Regions from separate parts of the Paenibacillus sp. GCM10027628 genome, predicted to be linked through region 2. Evidence: riboswitches for the same ligand, from Rfam matches in the RefSeq annotation. Region 2 holds a riboswitch; each other region holds the start of a gene.
What was found. A riboswitch is a leader RNA that binds a small molecule or an ion and turns the genes downstream of it on or off. The one in region 2 is predicted to bind cyclic di-AMP.
Positions count from the first base shown of each region.

Region 1: it holds a riboswitch for cyclic di-AMP, as region 2 does, so the genes downstream of both, ACFQZT_RS16400 (APC family permease) here and ACFQZT_RS27075 (CAP domain-containing protein) in region 2, are expected to answer to the same signal.
Region 3: it holds a riboswitch for cyclic di-AMP, as region 2 does, so the genes downstream of both, ACFQZT_RS18400 (stalk domain-containing protein) here and ACFQZT_RS27075 (CAP domain-containing protein) in region 2, are expected to answer to the same signal.

Region 1 covers NZ_JBHTHA010000017.1:176,088-183,548, forward strand. The annotation lists gene ACFQZT_RS16390 (polysaccharide deacetylase family protein) at 1-908, opposite strand, end outside; gene ACFQZT_RS16395 (YqkE family protein) at 905-1,165, opposite strand; gene ACFQZT_RS16400 (APC family permease) at 1,232-3,067, opposite strand; cyclic di-AMP (ydaO/yuaA leader) riboswitch at 3,163-3,313, opposite strand; gene ACFQZT_RS16405 (NAD(P)/FAD-dependent oxidoreductase) at 3,490-4,719, opposite strand; gene ACFQZT_RS16410 (EcsC family protein) at 4,825-5,592, opposite strand; gene ACFQZT_RS16415 (FadR/GntR family transcriptional regulator) at 5,731-6,420, shown strand; gene ACFQZT_RS16420 (trans-sulfuration enzyme family protein) at 6,514-7,461, opposite strand, start outside.
Region 2 covers NZ_JBHTHA010000043.1:49,697-57,157, forward strand. The annotation lists gene ACFQZT_RS27065 (IclR family transcriptional regulator) at 1-701, opposite strand, end outside; gene ACFQZT_RS27070 (alpha/beta hydrolase) at 864-1,970, shown strand; gene ACFQZT_RS27075 (CAP domain-containing protein) at 2,048-2,689, opposite strand; cyclic di-AMP (ydaO/yuaA leader) riboswitch at 2,698-2,833, opposite strand; gene ACFQZT_RS27080 (SET domain-containing protein) at 3,263-3,871, shown strand; gene ACFQZT_RS27085 (ATP-binding cassette domain-containing protein) at 3,835-5,976, opposite strand; gene ACFQZT_RS27090 (response regulator transcription factor) at 6,087-6,794, opposite strand; gene ACFQZT_RS27095 (EAL domain-containing protein) at 7,095-7,461, shown strand, end outside.
Region 3 covers NZ_JBHTHA010000025.1:13,298-20,758, reverse strand. The annotation lists gene ACFQZT_RS18415 (sensor histidine kinase) at 1-134, opposite strand, end outside; gene liaF (cell wall-active antibiotics response protein LiaF) at 150-812, opposite strand; gene ACFQZT_RS18405 (PspA/IM30 family protein) at 1,049-1,735, opposite strand; cyclic di-AMP (ydaO/yuaA leader) riboswitch at 1,964-2,115, shown strand; gene ACFQZT_RS18400 (stalk domain-containing protein) at 2,120-2,911, shown strand; gene ACFQZT_RS18395 (polysaccharide deacetylase family protein) at 3,290-3,994, shown strand; gene ACFQZT_RS18390 (hypothetical protein) at 3,999-4,367, shown strand; gene ACFQZT_RS18385 (GNAT family N-acetyltransferase) at 4,342-5,532, opposite strand; gene ACFQZT_RS18380 (dihydroorotate dehydrogenase) at 5,668-5,766, shown strand; gene ACFQZT_RS18375 (hypothetical protein) at 5,814-5,939, shown strand; gene ACFQZT_RS18370 (molybdopterin molybdotransferase MoeA) at 6,023-7,288, opposite strand; gene moaA (GTP 3',8-cyclase MoaA) at 7,312-7,461, opposite strand, start outside.

The DNA.
Region 1 (7,461 bases), on a different contig from region 2:
GCGCTTAACTGGACGAAGCGGAAGCCCGCCTTCTGTAGCTCGGGAACAGCTTTTATGACTCCTTCCGCCGTATCCTTCTCCGGTTGGTTCATGTGTGCCAGTACAATAGCTCCGTTATGGGCCTTCATTAGTGCTTGGTAAACTTGCTGCGTGTTATAAGTAGCGCCCGCATCGCCAAGCACATTGTAATTGACCGCCTGGAACCCAAGATCTTGTACAATTTGCACTGCGACTTCGTCGTAATAAGCCGTACCCGAACGGTAAAATAAAGGGCGGCGACCCGTCAGCTTTTCGATTTTGTCAGCGTTGTCCTTAACTTCATCGATGACCCCGCTTACGCTTTTTGTTCCGGCGATGCCATAAGCCGCCTTTCCGTTCACCGATAAGGGCCGATGCTCCGTACCATGGTTCTCGATCTCGAACAACGGATCCGCTGCAAGCTTGGCAAACGTGCCCGGATTGGCATCGATCCATCTCGCGTTCATAAATAATGTCGCCGGGATGTGCGCTTTAACGAGATAATCAATCAGCTTCTCGTCATAGCCGCTGCCTTCCTTGCCGCCGCAGGCATCAAACGTGAGCGCAATGACTTTCTCTTTTGTTTGCAGATGCGTCAGCACTCCGGGCACATGCTCGCCCCACTTTGAGGGGCTTAATGGGCTATAGCGGTTCAGTAGCGTAGTCTTTTGAGCTTTGGCGTCAAGCTTACCGGATGAAACCTGAGCTGCTTCCGGCGTAGCTGTCAGCGATGGAGCCAGCGGCGGGGCTTGCGCCGCCGTCGTCTGAAGTGCAGAAGGCTCTGCAGACGGACTTGTCCCTGCGGGCATACTGCCGACCGTTCCACAACCGGACAACGTCATCATGCTAAGCACAACGAACAGGATAGAGCGTCCTGTTCGTTTTTTCATTTGTGCTTGCGCCAATCGAGATTGCTCTTGCTAAGCAGATGTCCAAAATCGTTCTCCAGCCGTTTCTCTTCCGCTTTACGCGCGGCCTCCGCCTGCTCCCTGGCAGCTTCCTTGCGCGCTTGCTCTTCGGCTTTCATCGCATCGGATTGCGATTTGAGCTTGCTTAAAACTTCCGGGCTAAGCAGATCCTTAAGTGTTGCCGGTTTATCTTGAGATGTGGCATCCGGAGCTGCAGCCGACCATTTTTTCTTGGCCATTACTAATCACCTCGGTTTCTCCCCACATTATTCAAGAGCCCATAGGAAAAGTCAACCCGGTTATGCCTACTCATGCAAATGATAAGGAACTGTCGCCACGACAATATCTTTATCCGATTGCAATTTCGAGCGGATTCGCGACGCAGACTGGTTATGAAGCAGACGGTGCCACCACTTTTTAGGAATAAATTGCGGCAAAATCACCATAATCGATTGTTTTTCGGATACGTGCGTATCAATTCTTTCGATAAACTCGGCCAACGGTTTCACGATGGTTCGATAACGGGATTTGAATACGACCAAGCGAACGCCAGGATCCCATTTATTCCATTTTTCTTCCATCGCTTCTTCCTCTTCCTCCGAGAAAGATACGTAGAAGGCGATAACATTGGGCGATAACGACTTCGCATAGTTAAGCGACTGGGCCACAACGCGGTGAATTCCCGCGACGGGAACAATAATCAGCGATTCTTTGGTACATACGCGATCATGCGCAATATCAATCCGCAGTTGTTTGGCAACATCATCGTAGTGAGCGCTTATTTTCGTTATTAACCAAAGCAGCAATGGCGTCACAACGATAACGATCCAAGCGCCTTCCACAAATTTTGTAAAACAGAAAATCAGAAGTACGGCGAAGGAAACCAAAGCGCCTAACCCATTAATGAGCAATTTACGCCACCAGCCCGCGTTCCGCTCTCTAATCCATTTGCGAACCAAGCCGCTTTGCGCCAGTGTAAAAGACAAGAATACACCGATAGCATACAACGGAATGAGTCCGTCCGTTTTACCTTTGAAGACGATAAGCAGAATGCTGGCCAGCACCCCGAGCGTAATGATACCGTAGTTGAATGAAAGCCGATCTCCACGGAAAGAAAACATGCGCGGGAAGTTTTTATCTTGAGCCATAATTGAGGCCAAGATGGGGAACCCGTTAAAGCTCGTATTCGCAGCTAATGTCAAGATGAGCATCGTCGCGATCTGTGTTGCATAGTACATCGTCCCGCGGCCAAACGCTTGCTCGGTCACCATCGACAACACGGAGGTATGCCCGTTCGGATCAGGAGCGATCCCATAAGCTAGACTGAGCATGGTCACCCCGCCGAAAACAATAGCCAAAAGCGTTCCCAATGAGGCCAGCGTTCTCTTGGCATTTTTGACGGAAGGCGTACGGAAATGCGGTACCGCATCCGAAATCGCTTCGATTCCCGTTACAGCGGAGCAGCCCGATGAGAATGCTTTTAGGAGAACAAACAAGGTTAAACCATGCGTCACCGAACTCGGGACTAGATGGATAGGCTGTGTATGTTCGTGTCCTGTTACCATATCGAAGATCCCTTTTCCAACTAGAAGCAGCACGCAAAGAATGAAAAAATAAGTAGGAATTGCGAAAACCGTGCCTGATTCTGATGTGCCGCGCAAATTCAGCCATACCATGAGCCACACCAGGAGCAACGCCATTGGGACTATGTAAGGCACTGTTACCGGGAAAGCCGACGTTATCGCCTGTACCCCCGCTGAAATCGAAACCGCAACGGTAAGCGTATAGTCGATTAGGAGAGAAACCCCCGTCAACCGCCCCCACATCATCCCCAAATTCTCTTTGGAAACCATGTAAGCTCCGCCGCCCTGCGGATAGGCCTCAATGACCTGACGGTAACTAATGACCAGAATTGCGATGAGAGCGATGATAGAGATTGCGATCGGCAAGGAAAAAGCAAAGGCTGCAACCCCCACGGTCGCAAGCTCCAGCAGAATTTGTTCGGTCCCATAAGCAACCGAAGAGAGCGCATCCGAAGACAGGATGGGCAGCGCCTTCCAAACTTGCATTTTCTCGGATTCGATCTCGCTGGACTTGAGCGGTTTGCCGAAAACAATTTTTTTGATTGAATCGCTAGTCATTCTGTGTAAGCCCCCAATAAAATCTAATAGTCTGATGTTACATTGCCCTTAAGTACGCAAAAAAACACAAGGATAGCCCTTGTGTTTACACGCGTTCTCCTTCTCACGACCGCTTACGAGGTTAGCTGCCGGGTTCGGGCCGCGAGAAATATGCCCTAATCGGTGCAGATGCATGCACCTTTATTCACCCCATGAAACCTTCGGTTCCCCCGCTTTTCTAAGTAGAAAATTCAGCGAAATATTCAAATGTGATGTACGAAATGAATACTACTCTCTTATCGCAACATAGTAAAGGAGGGAATAAAGTTAAAAAGGCATGCCGCGCCATCACATTCATCCAATAATTCGCTTACAACCGTGTGATTCGTTGATTTACTTCGATTATCTGATGCTTTCGTTTATCTTTCTCGATTTTTTTGTCCTTAACCTGAGACGTGATGATTTCTTGTCGTAACTTTGTGTTTAAAAATCATCTTTTTCCATACAAGCGGCAGCCCGCCGATGAGGAACAGATAACGGGCATCGATCACTTTTTTGAGCAGTGCTGCGAATTTGCCCTTGACCTTCTTCACTTTCAACAAGCCGACCGCTTCCCCTCTTCCGAGCGAGGCGACTGTCCCTTTGTAATCAAATGCAAATGGCTTAAGAGGCTTGTTACGAACGGCTGCAATAAGGTTTCTCGCGGCATTGTAGCCTTGCTGCACGGCAATCTGGGCATTAGCCGGATATGGAGAGCCGTCCGGGCCCGTGACGATGGAACAATCGCCTGTGATGAACACATCGGGATATTGAAGCGAACGCAAATGTGCGTCCACCTTCACTCTCCCACGCTGTACGTCAAAACCCGCTTTCTCCAAAAGCGAATTGCCGCGTATGCCGCCCGACCAAATGACCGTCGCTGAACGTATGAACTCTCCGTTGCCTAGAATGACACCCTCCGGTGTACATTCCTTAATCGGGGTCGCTAATTTGTACTGCACACCTTTTCTACGCATCACGTCCATTCCATATTCGACGAGATCGCTTGGTAAGCCTGGAGGCAGCGCCGATGGGGACGCTTCGACATTGAAGATTTTCACACTCGCCGGGTCGACGTCGTAGGTTCTGCTCAACACGGGAATGTGGTCCGCCAGCTCGCCGACAAACTCCGTGCCAGTGAAGCCAGCGCCTCCGACCACGAACGTCAAATAATCCTGGCGATGCGGCTGCATCTTATATTTCGCAAACATATATTCGATGTGCTGGCGGATGAACCGCACGCTATTAATGCTCTTGATCGACATTGCATATTCTTTCAGACCCGGAATGCCGAACGTCTCGGTCTCGCTTCCCAGCCCGACAACCAAGTAATCGTAGGAGAGGATTTCGTCACCGAGCACTACCTTCTTCTCATCAGGCAAAATCTGTTCCACAGTCGATTTCACGAAACGCACTTTGTGCTCGTCGATCAGTTCTGAAATCTCAACGCGGGCGTTGTCATGATGGTCAGTACCCGCCGCCGGCATATGCAGATGCGTGGTGATGTAGTGATAATCATGCTTGTTAACGAGCGTCACATCCAGTTCGTCGAATCTGATCTTCTTCTGAAGCCTGATCGTTGTGACAAGTCCACCGTAACCTGCGCCTAAAATGACTACTTTCGGTTTGCTCATGAGATCCTCTCCTCCGATTTTCTCTCTTTAAAGTTTGTGAAATAAATCACTTACATCTTTATCATATTCTTGTTTTCACAAAAAAACACGATAAATATGACGAATTTATGTCCAAATGCTAATCTCCGCTTTGTCACACAGCCTGCGTATGCGGAAGCAGTTCATGCCTGTCACTCCAAGTTCCTCCAGCAGACCGTAGTTCGCCCAAGCGCCTACTACCGCCCCGATGCCTGGAACGAGCTGCAGCATTTTCCGGAAATCGATCGTATCGCGGTATTCCTGCTGAAGCTGCTGCCAATCGACCTGATCCATGTAGGACGCAGCCGGCGGAAAGGCGCTTGCAACTTTGTTCCAATTGCGAATCGTCTCCAAGAGCTCCGGCTTCTTGTTCGCACTGGAGAAGGCAAGCTGAAAAACATACAGAATAAACAGCCGCTCGCGGTAATCCTTTGTGGAATAGCCGTAAGCGTGCGCCAATTCAAACAGAAATTTCATTTTGATGCCGATCAAAATCGGAAAGTCCGCCAAGCCGAGCAAAATACCGCCTGCTCCGGTACCCGCCCCTTCGGCAGCCGCGATTTTTTTATAGAGAGACAGCAGTTCTTCAGCCCTAGCATCACTGTCCGCCAATGTTGCACCTCGAAGAGGCTCATTCTTCGGCATGTAATCCATACCGAACAATGTAGTCTGAACGATGCCTTTGACCGCTCCGGTGATCGTCTTATGGACTTTATCCGGAATGAGGTTGTTAATGCGGGTTTGCACGGATTTCGACGCCTTTTCTATTAAGCCTGGCGCCTTTTGAAGCTTAATTTCCCAACGTTTCAATTGCTTGATCGTTTGCTGTTCATATAGCGTATACTCGGGTTCCATCAGGCCACCACCGTCAACTTTTTTCTTAAAGTTAGTATAGTATACGTGAAGCCTGTGCACAAAATGTTGCCATGTATCTCTTCATCCTGCAATCATGCTATAATATAGTCCTATAGTAGTTTATCGGGAGGCTTAAAAGTGCGTAAAATCAAAAAGCTGCAATTGCATGAAATTGCTGCACAAGAAATTATTGAATATATACGGAAGTCCGGATTGCAAAAAGGGGACAAGCTGCCGCCAATTGAAGAAATCGTTCAATTGCTAGGCGTTAGCCGAACCTCGATTCGAGAAGCCCTTCGGTCGCTGGAAGCGATGGATTTTGTCAAAATCCAGAATGGAAAAGGGATTTATGTCGATGATCCTTCGTCTTACCGCTTCTCGATGAAAATTGATGTAGAAGATGAAAAAACATTCATGATTCAAGCGTGCCAAGTTCGCAGAGCGTTAGAAGGATTGGCTGTTGAGCTCGCTACCGAGCATGCATCGGATGAGCAGATTCAGAGTATGATGCTTTACTTGGATGAAATTCGGAGCAATTATGAAGTAATTGAAATTACGACGGCTGCAGATAGGAACTTCCACAAGACCATTTATGAAGCATCCGGAAACTTGGTGCTGCAAAGCATCATCTTATCGTTGTCCACTTTCTTCGAGAAGTTCTGGGTACGCGCTCCTCTCGGTCAAGAGCGGCTTTTCGAAGATACATTTCCCTTCCACCCGATAATTGCCCAAGCCATTGCCGACCGTGATAAAGATAAAGCGATGTCAACTTTTCATCAATTGATGGATGCCATAGAAGCCGCTATCCTCAATGTTCCGATGCAGTAACGAGCGGAAAATCCCGTTCGTAACCTCATAAAATATGACAAAACCCCCTCGTGGCCACAGGAGCCTGAGGGGGTTTTCGTTCCAGTTTACTCGTTAATGATTAGCGCCTATGGAAGCAAATGCCTGCTTCAAATCGTTGATGAGATCATCCGGCTCCTCTAGTCCTGCATACAATCGGACGATAACCCGACCACCCGGTTGATTACGCATGAACACTAAACTTTCAAAGCCACCCCAGCTCACCCCTTTGCGGAAGTACTGCAGCTTATTCGCCCAGGATCGCATGCGCTCCATCGACATGTCCGTTTCGAAGGAAAAGAGGCTTCCGCAGCCCGACATTTGCGCGCGATACAGTTCATGCTGCGGGTGGCTGATTAGACCTGGATGGTTAATTTTAGTAATAGACGCCTGGGTTTCCAGGTACTGGGCCACCTTCAATCCATTTTCATGAAGTTTATGCATCCTCAGCGGCAAGGTGCGCAGGCCGCGCAAAAACAAAGCGGCGCTTTGCGGATGAAGGATTCCCCCGATGAGCTGGAACTCCTCTCGGAACAGTTGATCCATATGTTGTTTAGCGCCAATTACGACGCCCCCTATCAGATCGCTATGACCGGAAATATACTTCGTCATCGAATGCACAACCAAATCTATCCCCAATGTAAGCGGGCTCTGAAAAATGGGACTTGCCCATGTGCCGTCAATAATCGTCTTTGCACCGACCTTTTTCGCAAGTTCAGCGCATTGTCTCAAATCCTGCAATTCAAATAAGAAGCTTGTCGGGCTTTCCAAGTAAAACAAACGAGTATTCGGCCGTACGGCATTCCGGATTTGTTCCATGTCTTTTCCGTCAACGAAAGTCGTCTCAATCTGAAATTTCACCAGATAATCTTCCATTAATCTTTTGGCAGGTCCGTAACTGCCGTCCACACAGATAATATGGTCTCCCGCCTGCACAGTCGATAGAATCGCAGCTGCAATCGCCGCCATACCGGAAGCAAAGCATCTGGCTCGCTCTCCGCCCTCCAGTGCGGCCAATCGCTC
Region 2 (7,461 bases):
CGGTTCTCATCCAGACGTTGCGTCGGACCCATTAAAGTAAGTGCGGAGATGACCTGACCGGAAGAGTCCCTGATGGGAGATGAAATGGAAACGGTATTATCGATGAATTCCCCGATAGAGACGCAATAATCTTGTTCCCGGATAAGTTTAAGCTGCTCTTTCAACTCGGACGGGTCTGTAAGAGTCTGCGATGTGTATTTAATCAGTGGACGGTTCAGTATTTTGCTCAGTTCGGGTTCATTTTGAAAGGCCAAGAGCATTTTTCCGGAACTCGTACAATGGACAGGATTTCTGCCTCCTACGAAAGCCGCGGTATTTTCTTTTTTGGAGCCGCCTTCTTGATGAATGTACGCGACTTCGTTTTCTTCTAATACAGCGACTAGAAGCGTTTCCGAAGTTTCACGTGCGAGACGTTCAATAATGGGACTTGCCGCTTCCGATAAGTCCATATAGGTCATGACCATAACGTTGTAAAGCGATACGATTCGTTGGCCGAGCCTGTATTTATGTGTGACTGGATCTTGAAAAACAAATCCTTCGCTCAGTAATGTGGACAGCAGCCGACTGGTTGTACTTTTGCCGAGGCCCAATTCACTCGCCAGCTCGCTCAGCCTTTTTTCGGGTGTTTTCACGGTAAATAATTTTAACAAACGCAAGGCGTTTTTAACGGAAAAAAGGATTTGCGGGTTCGTATTCGGCACGAGTGGATAACCCTCTCTCAGGTGATTATTTTCATATTTTGGTGTTCCGTATACAGGAACAATTGTATTGTTGGAGTCGACAATTGCCTATTATTATACATACATAAGAGCTCTTATCCAATCAAGTTTCGGTAAAAAACAGAGAGACGGGAGAAGTGAATCATGGATAATAAAGAACCGTATGCAACATTAGTTTCGCTCCTTGAAGAAAATGCCGTCGTCGTCAAGAGGAACAACTACGATTACGTGGTCAAACCGATTCCCGATTCGGACGCCGAGGGGCAATTAGACCCGCGGGTGCACCGTGTCCAGCAACAACAGGCCGAAGCTATGGCATCTGCGGATAGGCCGATCTTCGATCCTTCCGATATACCGAACTTTGTAAAAACGATGAGGGCTGTATTTGGATGGAAGAACGACGACGTTACCCGGTCCGAAATTGCAACCGTTTATAAGACCATAGATGGAACGAACGGCCCGATTCCGCTGCGGATATATACGCCTGCTCGGGAAGGAAGAATGCCGGCGGTTGTGTTCTTTCATGGCGGAGGCTTTCTTGCGGGAACTGTCGGTGTGGTCGAGAATCCATGCAAAGCTTTGGCCGAAAAGGCGGGGGCCGTCGTGGTCTCAGTCGATTATCGGCTTGCGCCCGAGCATGCGTTTCCTGCCGGTCTTACGGATTGCTTTGAGTCCGTTCAATGGGTATACGAACATGCCGGGGAAATCGGTGTGAATCCGCAGCAAATCGCAGTATCCGGTGACAGTGCGGGCGGCAATTTGGCCACAGTTTGCGCCTTGATGGACCGAGACAAAGGAACGGGCATGATTCAATATCAGGCCCTTATCTACCCGACTGTGAATATGGTCGGCGTCGAAACGGAAGATTTCAAATGGAGCCTGGATGAATACGATATTCGCAATCACCATGAGCTTATTGTCGCGGGAGTTAAAGGGTTGGGTGGAATGGGCAATCTGATTCTCGATCTGTACTTGCAAAATAATGCGGAGCCGACGGACCCTTATGTCGCTCCATTATTGGCGGAACATTTAAGCGGTATGCCGGAAACGTTGATCGTAACGGCGGAATATGATTACTTAAGGCTGGAATGTGAATCTTACGCCCGTAAGCTCTCACGCTCTGGCGTCTCAACGAAGCTGATTCAGTACAACGGCATGGATCATGCGTTTCTGGATAAGACCGGGTTATATCCGCAGGCGGAAGATTGCGTGAATGAAATCGCCAAAGAAATGAAACGTATATTCTCATAAATCCATAAATATAAGAAGCGGCCACAACCCTGAGTAAATCGGGAAGTGACCGCTGTTTTTGTATTGTGATAAATCTATTAATTGCTAATGAATTCTTGCACCCATTCGTTATTGTAGAAGCTGACACCGATCTTCGTGTAGTTCGGGCTTAAAATGTTTTCTCGATGTCCAGTGCTGTTCATCCACGCCTGCATGACTTCTTGTGGCGTTTTTTGTCCCATGGCAATGTTTTCACCCGCGTAGCCGTACTGGATGCCATACGAGGTCATCATGTCAAATGGAGATCCGTAAGTTGGCGAAGTATGATCGAAGTAATGGTTGTTGTACATATCTTTGGCCTTATCCAGCGCCATAACAGATAAAGATTTGTCCATAGTTAGCGGGTTCAGCCCAGCCTTGGCGCGTTCCTGGTTCACTAAGGAAACCACTTGATCGGCGTAAGACGACTGACTGTTTACGTTGTTCGTAGGCGGTGTTCCATTAGAAGTATGGCCAGGAACGTTCAGAATCATGCCAGGCCAGATGATATTCGGGTTGGCAACTTGTGGATTCTGTGCGATTAAGGAGCTCAGCGAAATCCCCTGTTTTTGTGAAATAGTCCACATCGTATCTTGGCTTTTTACTGTATACGTGGCGGCGGAGGCTGCTGATGCTGCTCCAGAACCTGCGATTAACCCTAGTGTAAGTAGACCTGGTAGTACAATTTTCTTGAAATGCATGTGAAAAATCCTCCCTTTTTTATGGCCTGCGAGGTTAGCTGTCGGGTTCGGGTCAAAGAGTAATCACCCTGCCAATTTATTGGCTTCACCCCAAGGAATGGTTCCCCCGCGCTTCTCAAGAAGAAGCTTCGGCCGATTATTGGTTGCTCAGATAAGCGGCAGGACCTACTGCCCTTCTGAGGTGAGTTCTATTCTAACATAAGAATTAGACCGGTTCGTCCCTCAATTATTTCCATACTGAAGGATCCGTTGAAAATAAAGGACAAGACGGATTTTAAACTAATCTGCCGATACGGTGCTTCTCGGAGGATATTCTTCTGATCGAATCTGGAATGATGTTATTCAGCGTTACAAACGTAAAAGTAAAATGAAACCGAATGAATAGCGATGTTTTCCATCGTTATTGATTTGAACTGGGCAGATGCGATACCTACTTTCCTCCTAAGAACCTGACGGTTTTTCCTGGGGAATCATCTTTTGAAACGATAAACTTTCCAGCAAAAGCAGGAATTTACATGCCAATCCATAATATATCTACAAATATAACCATTATTCGACAGGGAGTGTACGATCATGATGCATCCGCATACGGAGCTGCGTTACATCGATGACAAGATCGGTTTCGGGGTTTTCGCGACACAGTTCATACCCAAAGGCACATTAACATGGGCTTTGGATGATTTGGATCAGATATTGGAGCCGGAGGTTGTTGAGTCGCTCGATCAGGATCGAAAAAAGCTGGTTCTGAAATATTCTTACCGGAATCAGGACGGGAAATATATCCTTTGCTGGGACAATGGCCGATACGTCAATCACAGTTTCCATGCGAATTGTATTGGGACTGCTTACGAAGTCGAGATTGCCATCCGAGATATATTTCCCGGAGAACAGCTGACGGATGATTACGGGTCGCTGAACGTGGACGAACCGTTCGAATGCTTCCGGGAGGAAGGGACTGATCGAACGAGAGTCAATCCGGGCGACTTGCTTGAATATGCAGATGTCTGGGATGCTCAGGCATTGGAGGCTTTTCGCTATTATCAACAAGTGGAGCAGCCGCTTGCCCACCTGATTCGGCCGGAATTCAGGGAAAAGGTGAGAATCGCAGCGCAGGAACATATTCTGGTTGATTCCATCCGTAACATTTATTTCGACCGCGCATCCAGTAAAGCGGCTAGATGAGGCGCTTTCTTAAGTAAGGCTTGAAAAAATTCTTGCTGCAAGGTAACGAAAACGACCGGAGTCAGCGTACAAATCGTAGCGGTGCGGGGAATATTGTGAAGCAAAGCCATTTCCCCGAAAAAATCACCGTCAGACAGTTGGGCTACCCGATGATTGTCGCCGCTACGATCTTTTTTCAAAACCTCAACTTTACCGCGCACGATGATATAGAATTTATCGCCCAAATCTCCCTCATGAATAATTGTCCGCTCTTTAGCATAGGATTCGGTTGCAAAAAAATGAGAAATCTCCTCTAAAAACGAAAGATCCATATCGGAGAAAATCGGAAATAACTGAAGCCGTTCGGCACTAACTTCGACATGGAACCCGTCTTCACTGATCTCAAAACCGGTTTGTTTTTGCCAAGATTGCTTATAACGCCCTTCCGGGCGCTTCAGCAATTGTTTGTGTGTGCCTTGTTCCGCAATTTGACCCTGATGAAGAACATAGATGCAATCCGCATGTTCGGCCGAAGCGAGCCGGTGAGTAACGGAGATGACAGTCCGCGCGGCTGAAATGCGTTGTAAAGTTTGGTTAATCGCCGCTTCTGTAGCCGGATCTAGTGCAGAAGTCGCTTCATCGAGTATAAGTATGGCCGGATTGCGTATGATGGCACGGGCGATCGCAACTCGCTGTCGTTGCCCCCCTGAAAGTCGCCCCCCTCGCTCGCCGACGTCCGTCTCGTATCCATCCGGAAGCGTCATGATGAAATCATGTATTTCAGCCAAACGTGCAGCTTGAGTGACTTCTTCGTCGCTTGCCCCGGGTTTGCCAAGACGAATGTTTTCCTTAATGGAAGCTCGGAAAAGAAGACTTTCCTGAAAGACAATGCCGATTTGCGATCGGAAGGACTGCAGATTAAATTTGCGTATGTCTGTCCCATCCAAGCATACAGCCCCTTGCTCTGGATCGTAAAAACGCATCAGCAGATTAATAATCGTACTTTTTCCCGATCCGCTGGCTCCCACAAAAGCGGCATAGGTTCCCTTAGGAATTCGTATACTAATCTCATTCAAACTTCGTTGTTCCGGTGTATAAGCAAAGGTGACTTCCCGGAATTCAATCTCACGCTCAAAAAATACGGAAGGATCGGCAAGCTCGTTGCTGGATACGGTTGGTTGCTCATCCCAAATCTCGCGGATTCTTTGCATACCGGACGTAGCTTGAATAAACTGAGGAGCAAGCCAGGTAATGGCTGCAACCAGATAGCTCAAGCTAATTAGAATGGTGCTGAAAGCAAGTAAAGAACCGATGGAGAGGATGCCAAAGAAAGCGAGAATCGATCCCGCGCAAATGGTCATGAGGTTAAGAATCATGGTACCCATATTTGTGGTACGATCGATGAGGAAATTTAAAAAACTGGAGCGGGCAGATAAATCGCTATAATTGTTCATTCGCGCATGAAAACGTTGTATGAATAAAGGCTGAAGGCCAAATGCCTTAATGACCGGCTGAGCGCTTACATTTTCCTGGACGGTTGTGGCGATGTTCGCTTGTTCTTCTTTTAGTTGATAGCTGGCATCGTATGCTTTTTGGCCAAACCATTTGGGTCCAATCAGACAAAGCGGCAATCCAATGACGGCGAGCAGCGCAAGTTGCCATTGCAGGATAAATAGCACAGCAACATTCATTATTAGACCAAAAATGGACAACAATGCATAGGGGATTAGCATAATAAAGGTATCCACGGAAATGAGATCGTTATTAAACCTGGAAACGATATCGCCTCCGTTGATGCGATGATAAAAATCAGTGGCTAAACTTTGTAACTTTTCGAAAAGCTTCTTATAGTAATCAGTAACGATGCGGGAGCCTAGACGTGCAAACATGCGATCTCGGTTGATGCCGATTATCACTGAAGCCATCGCGCAGGCAACCAACGCGCAGAGTATAGCAATAAGCAGCGTGTAATGATGCGGAACAATTGCAAAATCAATAATAAATTTGAAGCTAAGCGGCATGAAGGTTTCGTAAGCCAACTCTACGAGTATCGCTATGAATAGCAGGAAAGTCTTTAATTTGTATTGTAAAAAAGAGGAGATTACGTAACGAACAAAGGAAAACATAGAATACCTCCTGTTGAAATGAATCCAAAGATTGGGATTTCTCTATCTTAACACAAAAATACAGCCCTGCTCCAAAAGAGAGGGCTGTATTTTCGCGCTGCGAAGCGCTATCATTTAACGAATTTATACCCCACACCCCATACGGTTTTAATAAATTGGGGTTCTTTGGGGTTTTCTTCAATTTTTCTTCGCAAATTCGTAATATGTACGTCGATGGATCGGTCATTGATAAAGGAATCGTAGCCTCGGAGCGCGTTGATGAGTTCTTCTCGGCGAAATACACGCTGTGGATGCTCGTACAATAACCGCATGAGTTCAAATTCGGAGAATGTCATCTCAACGGCTTCGCCTTGTTTATACAGCATCCTTGTCTCCAGATTCATTTCCAAGTCATTCTTGTAAGTTGGTTGTACGGGCAGTGGGGCGGCTCCGACAGCAGCGGCAACAGCGGCAGCCTGCTTGGATCGGCGCAATACGGCCAAAATGCGAGCCTTCATTTCATGCATACTAAACGGCTTGCACAAATAATCATCGGCGCCTACAGTGAAAGCTTCAACCTTTTCGCTTACCTTAGCGTTGCTGGAAATGATGATGATCGGAACTTCCGTTATTTGACGAAGAGAATTGCATAGATCCGTTCCTTCAAAATCGGGGAGCATGAGGTCGAGTAAGATGACTTCCGGTTCGAATGCCTTCATCGCAGCAATACCATCTTGCCCGTTATGTGTACGCTGTACATGGAAGCCCTCTTCGGACAGATACATGCAAATCATTTCACCGATGATATCATCGTCCTCGATTAATAGAACTTTTACCATTTAGATTCCCCCAGAATCGTTCTTTCTCACAAACTATTAGTTCTATTTAAACGGTAAACGCTAACATTTTGCTCATAATTCTATTATACTGGGTCGAATTTTAAGAGTAAATCGCTTAAAATGTGTATTTTTTCACATTTACACGCCAAGTATTAGCAATTTATTAGCCGGTTGACTTAGAAGAATTAATAGATAATCTGGTAAGAACCTAATAATTGGAAAGTATGATTGCATTAGTATGATCAACAGGGCGAAGATCGTGGACAGATGAAACTGCGTGTTAGGAGGGACAATGTGCTAATGGGATCGATACATCAATATGGAGTTCTTCTTGTGGGTCTCTCAGGCCGCGATAATGAGATGGCGAAATCATTATTCGAGCGGGATTCACAGTTTGTCGTTACCGGACTGGCCGCCAATGGGGAAGAAGCATTGGCATGTATCGCAGCATGTAGGCCGGATGTGGTCATCGTTGATCTAGACATGGCGGAGATGGGAAGCTTGGACACCATTCATGCGATCATTAGTCATTGCCCTATTCCTGTCGTTACGTTAAGCGCGAATACGGCCGAAAGTTCCATGCACACGATTCAAGCCATGCGGATTGGCGCTGTAGATTATTTTCACAAAGATATCCTGTTTCATGAACCGGCTTCTTCCGAAATAT
Region 3 (7,461 bases), on a different contig from region 2:
TTTCGAAAAGGCTCGATCATGCCACGTGAATTGAGAAAATAAATAATGACGCCAAAAACAATCAAGCTGAAGAGGATCGATTCGCCCATGCTGCGCCATATCATATTCGTTAATTTCCGTTTATAGCCGTCCAAAGCGCGATGACCCTCCTATAACACTTTGATATTGATATCTCCTACGATGTAAGACAGAACAAGTTTCACCCGATGATCACAATTGTCATAATTGGCGGACTGCCACATGAGCTTATTCAACACGCCGCTTTCTCGCTCGCTTGCAATTTGTATTTGACCAAGGGTCACAGAGGCTGTCACGGTAACACCGATATCATCCGGCACTTTTATGTCCACATCGCCGACAACGCCTTGTAGAATTACCGTCGTTTCCTTTTGCTCCAGGATGGCCAGGGACAGGTCGATATAAGTTTCCCCGAGAATGTACCATATACTGCTGTTGCGTAAAATCCAAGGCTCCCTGCCTAGACGGACGCTATCCACCAGCTTCTGCTTTTGGATGTACGAATCATCCCTATGCACCTGCTTGGAACGAATGAAGAACAAACCGAGCGAAATCAAGACAACGGATAAAACAATCGTGATATGATTGCCAAATAAAATAACGGCCCCCACGCCTATCAATACGTAGCCTTTGCGTTCCCTGCGCGAGCGGAGTCGATGAATGCCTAGCAGAATGAGGACAACCGCAAGAATGGGAAAAAAGCCAATCGTATGATCCAGAAGCAAAAAAAGACCGGCTCCAATCAGCACTAGCGCTGTATTCCGGTTACGGTTGTTTTTGGTTTCTTCTCCCATCGTTGCACCTCCTCTGGCTGCCGTTTATCTTTCATGATTCTTTTTAAGAAACCATTTATACTTCTTACACAAAATGAGCCCGTTTTGCATCTTTCCTAGCATACCATAAGAATGGACGACCTCCAAGAAGCAAATGCTTGCGCCGCAAGGCTTGAGCATCGAAATGAAGGTCGTTTGAACTGAGAAGTGCACCTGTTTGCTTCAGTTGCGAGTCACTGTAAAATCCGCAGAAAGAACTACTTCCTGCCGCGCTTGTTCACTTCGTCGCGCTCATTACCGCGGCGATGCTGCCAGTCATGCTGCAGCTTGCCGCGCAGTGCGTGCCATTCCTGCTGAAGGTTGCCGCCGGCCTCCTTCAGCGTATCCCGCGACAGGCGGCCCGCTTCGCGGAGCCCCTGCAGCGCTTCGCGGCCGAGCTCGCGGCCGGCGACTTCCAGCTCGCGCAGCGTGTCGCGAGCGCCCTGCTCGTGCGGCCCGCCCGGCGGCTGCACGCCGTCACTGTGCGGCGCGGCCCCGCCGCCGCGCGACGCTTCTGCTGCAAGCGAAGCACGCAGCAGCCGCAGCTCCTCCGCGAGCGCGAGGACTTCGTCCTGGCAGCTCGCGTATTGCGCGCGGTAGTGCTCGCACGCCGCTTCCTCGCGCAGCTTCTCTTGCAGCGCGAGCCGTGCGAGCTCCTCCTCGCCGGCACGCATCGCCAGCTCGGCCTGCTCGCTGCGCAGTTGCGCCATCTCGTCTGCGGTCACGCTTTGCCGGCGCAGCTCGAACGCCCGCTGCAGCGCATCCTGATAGCGCTCCTCCAAGACTGCTACCTTCGATGACGATGTGCCTGCAGCTCCGCCGTTGCGCTCATGCATATCCAAACGCTCTTCCGCTTCGTTCCAAGCAGCCTCCGCCATTTTCCCGATCCGATTCAACACTTTCATCTACCGCACCCCATGTTCCATTTATTTTAAAATCGTTGCCTTGCGAATGAGTAATTGCCGTTGACTCCACTCTCGCTGCCGACCTTTGCTTCCTTCATGCTACTATCGTAAACCAAAGCCAACGAGGTCAAAACGGACCCGCGACTGTTTTTCAACCTAGACCAAGGTCCAGTATCCACTCTGGGTTCCCACATTTTGGTCGTTGTTTCATTGAAGCCGATAGTGCTAAACTATTTGAAGCCGAGTCCGGCGCACAGACAAAGTGCCGGTACGGGGGACGATTTACTTGGGGTGAATATTTGCTGATTCTTGAAGCAGACTAGGGAGAACCTTCTTCCCGAACCCGTCAACTAACCTCGGAGGCTCATGAAGGAGGAATACCAATTGAATAGAGTAGCCAAAGGGCTAACGAGCCTTGCTGTGTTCGCCACAGTCTTGGTAGGAGGCTTTATTTCACCATTTTCGGCACATGCGGCTGAAATGGACGTGAAAGTTCAAGTTAACGATGATCTTATCCATTTTCCGGATGCACAGCCTTTTATCGATACGAATCACACAACGCAGGTCCCGATTCGCTTTGTAACCGAGAAACTTGGATATGCCCTTCAGTGGCAAAAAGAAGGAGACCAGATCAAGGTCACTTTGAATAATGAGAAACACACGATCACGTTGACTTCAGGACAAAAAGAAGCAAAAATTGATAATGCCTCTGTGGAGATGGAATCTCACGCTGAATACCAGGACGGCCGCGTATATGTGCCACTTCGCTTTATATCCGAAGCTTCCAGTATTCCTGTTCAGTGGGACTCCGGCAGTAAGCTTGCTATCTTGAGCAAAGACGGCAATCATCACGCTCCCGACTACGAACAGTTTGATGCGACTGCCTATTCAGCTGATCCTTCCGAAAACGGCGGTTTTGGCGCTGTGGACTATCTTGGTAATCCTCTAGCGCTTGGCACGGTTGCGGTTGATCCTAACGTAATCCCGCTCGGTTCCAAGCTTTATATCGAAGGCTATAGCTTTAACGGTCTGCCAGCTGGCGGAATGTATGCTTACGCCACGGATATAGGCGGTTCTGTAAAAGGGAATCATCTTGACATTTTCATTCCCGGTTCCAAGGAATCCTTGAAACAATTTGGCATTCAATCCATTAAGGTCTATCGGGTATCGAACTAAAGGTTCCATGCAAAAAAAGCTGAACGCTGGAGATTTCACTCTTCAACGCTCAGCTTTTTTTACTAGTTAATGTTTAAATCCTTTACAGAACAAAAACGTTAGGAATACCCTTTCTATGAAATTCTGGGCATGCTTAAAAAATGGAGACAAACGTACTGAAACGTTGCTCCCAAGGATCATGGGTCCAATTTTTTATATTTTTCATCTTTCCAGACGAGAAGATGGCGGATTGACAAAGACGACCTGGCTATTAGCCAGGTTTTTCTCATATGAACTTTTGAAACCTTCCCATATTTAACATTCTCCGCCTGCGTATAGGTTTCATTTGCAATCCAGAAACTAGCCTTTATCTGCACGATTTCTGGAGGTACGGAACCCATGCGCAAACCGGTATCCAAGTTTTTGACTTTCATTCAACTCGTTGTTCTCCTTCTATTTTCAACAGCAGCCATGCCTGTTCCCCAAAGCAAAGTTGTTTGGAATGTGGCAACGAACCAAAAACTTGTCGCTCTAACTTTTGATGACGGCCCGAATCCCGTCTACACCCCTCAAGTGCTTGACGTGCTTAAGCAGTACGATGCCAAAGCAACATTTTTCGTGCTGGGCAAACGTGTGCAGATGTACCCTCAAATTGCGATTCGCGAAGTGAACGAAGGCCATGAGATTGCCAACCATACGTATGACCATCATTTTCTCAAACACGTCAGCCCGGAAAAGCTGAAGGAAGAAATTGAACAGACGCAGGAGATCATTTTTGACATTACCGAACAAACGCCCCATGTGTTCCGTCCGCCTGGAGGTTTCTACAACCAATCGCTTTTGGAGCTGGCCAAGCAGGATCGTTTCACAGTGGTCATGTGGTCATGGTACCAAGACACCAAAGACTGGAAGAAGCCGGGAGTTCAAAAAATCGTCCAATCCGTCTTGAACAACATTCACAACGGCGACATCATTTTGTTCCATGATTTAGAGGGAGATTGTACGCAGACTGTGGAAGCCTTGAAAATCGTACTGCCTGAACTTAAGAAACTAGGCTATCAATTTCTGACCGTGACGGATTTGATTTCGAGGATGAACAAGTAACAGAATGACAGTGCTCAAAATAGGAACAATCGCCTTATTCGCTTTCTTCCAATGGATGTATAGCTCAATCCAGCCGGAAAGACCGATTACGGAGTTGTCATATGTTGAAGTTTTCCAACCGTCCACCGAACGCGTCATCTTGCGTTTCCCCTGCACGGAGCAGGTCCGGCATGAGACGACAGCTTGGCTCAAGTCAATCACTTCGCTATCAGGCCGGTTTACAATTGAACCGCCAAAAGACGGCCTTGTGGTCCATGTCCCACTGAAGCCGCCTCTATCCTTTTCCCACTTCCATTTCAGCCATAACCTGAAGCCGTTTCTCAAACAATACCACTTACTTCCGTATCTTAAAAGAAGTCAGCCAGATAAGTAGTCCTATTCGGAACAGCCTTTTCCAACATATGAATAAGCTCAGGAGCCCCTTCTAACCGATCGACCTGGGCTAAAAAGCTTGCTTTCTGATAACCCATCAGGAGTGTGGTCAGGGTTTGAATGGAGCAGCTGAGAATCTCAGTTTCAGAAGGTATCTCTCCTTCGGCAAGCTTCCTAACACGTGCTGTCTTGCCTTTTTCAGCAAATTCCAAACGAAATACGCCATGATTCCAATCCGCATGAGAATCCGATATGCGCAAGCACAAGGGTTCTGCTGATTCTCGGACTTTAAACGAATATTGCGATAGAAACTTTTCCACATCTACAATTCGAGCCGAAAAATATGTAATCTTCTCCTGCTTGAACTTCGGATCATGCGTCAGGAAGGGCAGTGCGTCGTCAATTGGTGCATTCAACTCTACCTTGTCGATCATAGAATCATGATCTGCAATGAATTTCCACAAACCGCGCCTCGCTTCCTCGTCCAAAAACACCATTTCGTGAATCGTCGCCACTTTGTCTTTGACCTGATAGAAAACATAGCCTTTATGCTCCCCCTGCGGGTTGCAGTAGATGGCAACCGTCCCCTTTTTGAACCTGAAGTAGCGCTCTTTCCACCAAAATTCATCCCGCACCAACATCCCGTTGAAGCGGATCGCATACGCTTCGTATATCGGATGAAGAAGCTCCCAGTCTTTAGCGACGCGTACTATTCGGCTGCCTTCCGCCGCTTGGAACTCAGGCAGTTTATCCGAGGGAATCTCGTACTTCAAATATTCTACATACACTTCCCACCCGTATTTGCGATAAAACTCAAACTTGAAAGGCGCCAGGAAAGACACCGTTTGACCCGCTTCTTTCATTGTTTTCAGCGATTGACTCAAAAGCTGGCCAACCATGCCATTCCTGCGGTACTCAGGCCATGTAGCCACACCGGCAATGCCGCCCATAGCGAAGCTCTTGCCGCCAAGCCAGGTATGGAAAGGAAGAATCGTTAGTTTGGCAGCCAAAGCGCCATCGACAAAATATCCCCAGACTTGGTTCGGATCCGTCCAGCCAATCCGTTCAGCCTTTTCCTCGGGTGTCAACTCAAATTGAAAAGCAAATTCGGACAGCGAGAAGCTCTCCGAGAGCTCCTCCTGCCGTAATCTACGAATTTCGTTCATTCATGTCACCTCTTCTTCAATAACTCAATTTTTTCCAAACAGGATTGTTAAATCTGCAGGGAAGGGCAAACGTCCAATCAGCGAATGTCACCTAGACATATGCTGTATTAGAACTCTCGGAAAGGGGGATGACCCATGAGTGGAGCAGTTGGATACGGCATGACATCTGCAGGTGCCATTCTTGTTCTGTTTATTTTGTTGGTCATTATCACACGCGGAATTTTCCCTTACTAATAGTAAAAACCCTCATCGAAAAAAACGAATAAAGGGAGGGAACACTTTTGTCATATGCAGCAGGCTATGGTTGCGGTTGCGGGACTCCTGTAGGCGGCGGACTTTGGACTTCAGCAGGTACGATCCTGGTACTTTACGTCTTACTAGTTATCATTCTTCGCACGTTCATCTAATGTATCATCTCCCATCGTGATAACAACATTGGGCCAGCCCTTTAAGCTTCTTCAGAAGCGCTAAAGGCTGGCTTTTTTCATTGTTATACAACACCTGTTCGATACACGACGACTTGGTCGCCTCTGTGGAATCCTTGCCCGCCGGCAGGCAGTTCTATCAAGCAATCCGCATCTTTAATGGACACCATGATGCTGGATTTATCGATTCCTGCGGGTCTCACCCATAGACAACTGTTTTCGACGTGGGTCGTTCCCCTCACATAACGCGGAAACGCGGAAGCTTTGCCATAGTCAATTTCGAGTTTTGCGGTCATCGGTTCCGGGTAAGGATGCTTGCATCCCTGCATCGCCTTGATCAGCGGACCAACGAACAGTTCAAAGCCTACATACGACGCACCCGGATTACCGGATAAAGCCAGCAACAGCTTGCCGCTCCAAACAGCTGCGCTTGTTGGCGTACCCGGCCGCATCGCCACTTTGTTAAACATTAGCTTGCCGGCCCACCGGCCAAACAGTTCAACGAGCACATCGTAATCACCGACGGAGACACCGCCGGAAGTGACGACAAGATCCGTTTGCGTCAAAGCATGCTCCACCGCGGCTTGCACCTGGTGCGCATCGTCGAGCAACGCAGGCATGATTAACGGCAGGCCGCCTGCAGCCTCTACTTGTGCAGCCAGCATGTAGCTGTTGCTATTGCGAATGCGACCAGGTTCCAAGCGGGCATTTACATTCAATAATTCTGAACCCGTAGAAAAGATGGCCACCTTGGGCTTGCGGAATACTGGAACCTCGCTGTATCCAAAAGTTGCAAGTATTGCGGCTTCCCCAGGACCGATATGGGTCCCTATAGGAAGCAAAAAGTCCCCCAAACCGATCTCACCGGCGATGGGGGTTATGTTGCTTCCTGCGGGAACATTTTTTTTGACCCGTACCCATTCGGCTTCTATATCATCCTGCAAGGAATCCGTCATCTCCAGCATGACAACGCAATCTGAGCCCTCCGGCACAGGCGCTCCGGTCATAATTCGCGAAGCCATGTCGGCCTGAATCCGTAACTGAGGCATCGTGCCGCTGGGGATACGCTCAATAACCTTGAGCTGCGTTGGAGATTCGGGCGAAGCTTCGCTGATATCAACCGAACGGACCGCGTATCCATCGACGCCAGATCGCCGAAAATGCGGCACGGGATGATCTGCACATACATCTACAGCCAGCCTTCTGCCAAACGCGGAACCTAACGGGATGTTTTCTATTTCCATAGGCGTGATGTGTTCACGGAGGGAAGCGCGGGCTTCCTCGACAGATATCACGGTTCTCTTGAATTTAAGATTCGTATCAATGTTCACAAGCCTTCTGTTCCTCCCATGGCCTAACCGCCGATTTGCGACATCCGGCGCAGTGTCGGCGTATGCGACTGCTCCCCATTCATCAGCGCTTGCACCATTTCATGATTTTGCGGTTTGATGTCCAGGGCGCGGAAGAACAGATCTTCAACCGCTGCATCATTGCCGATATATTT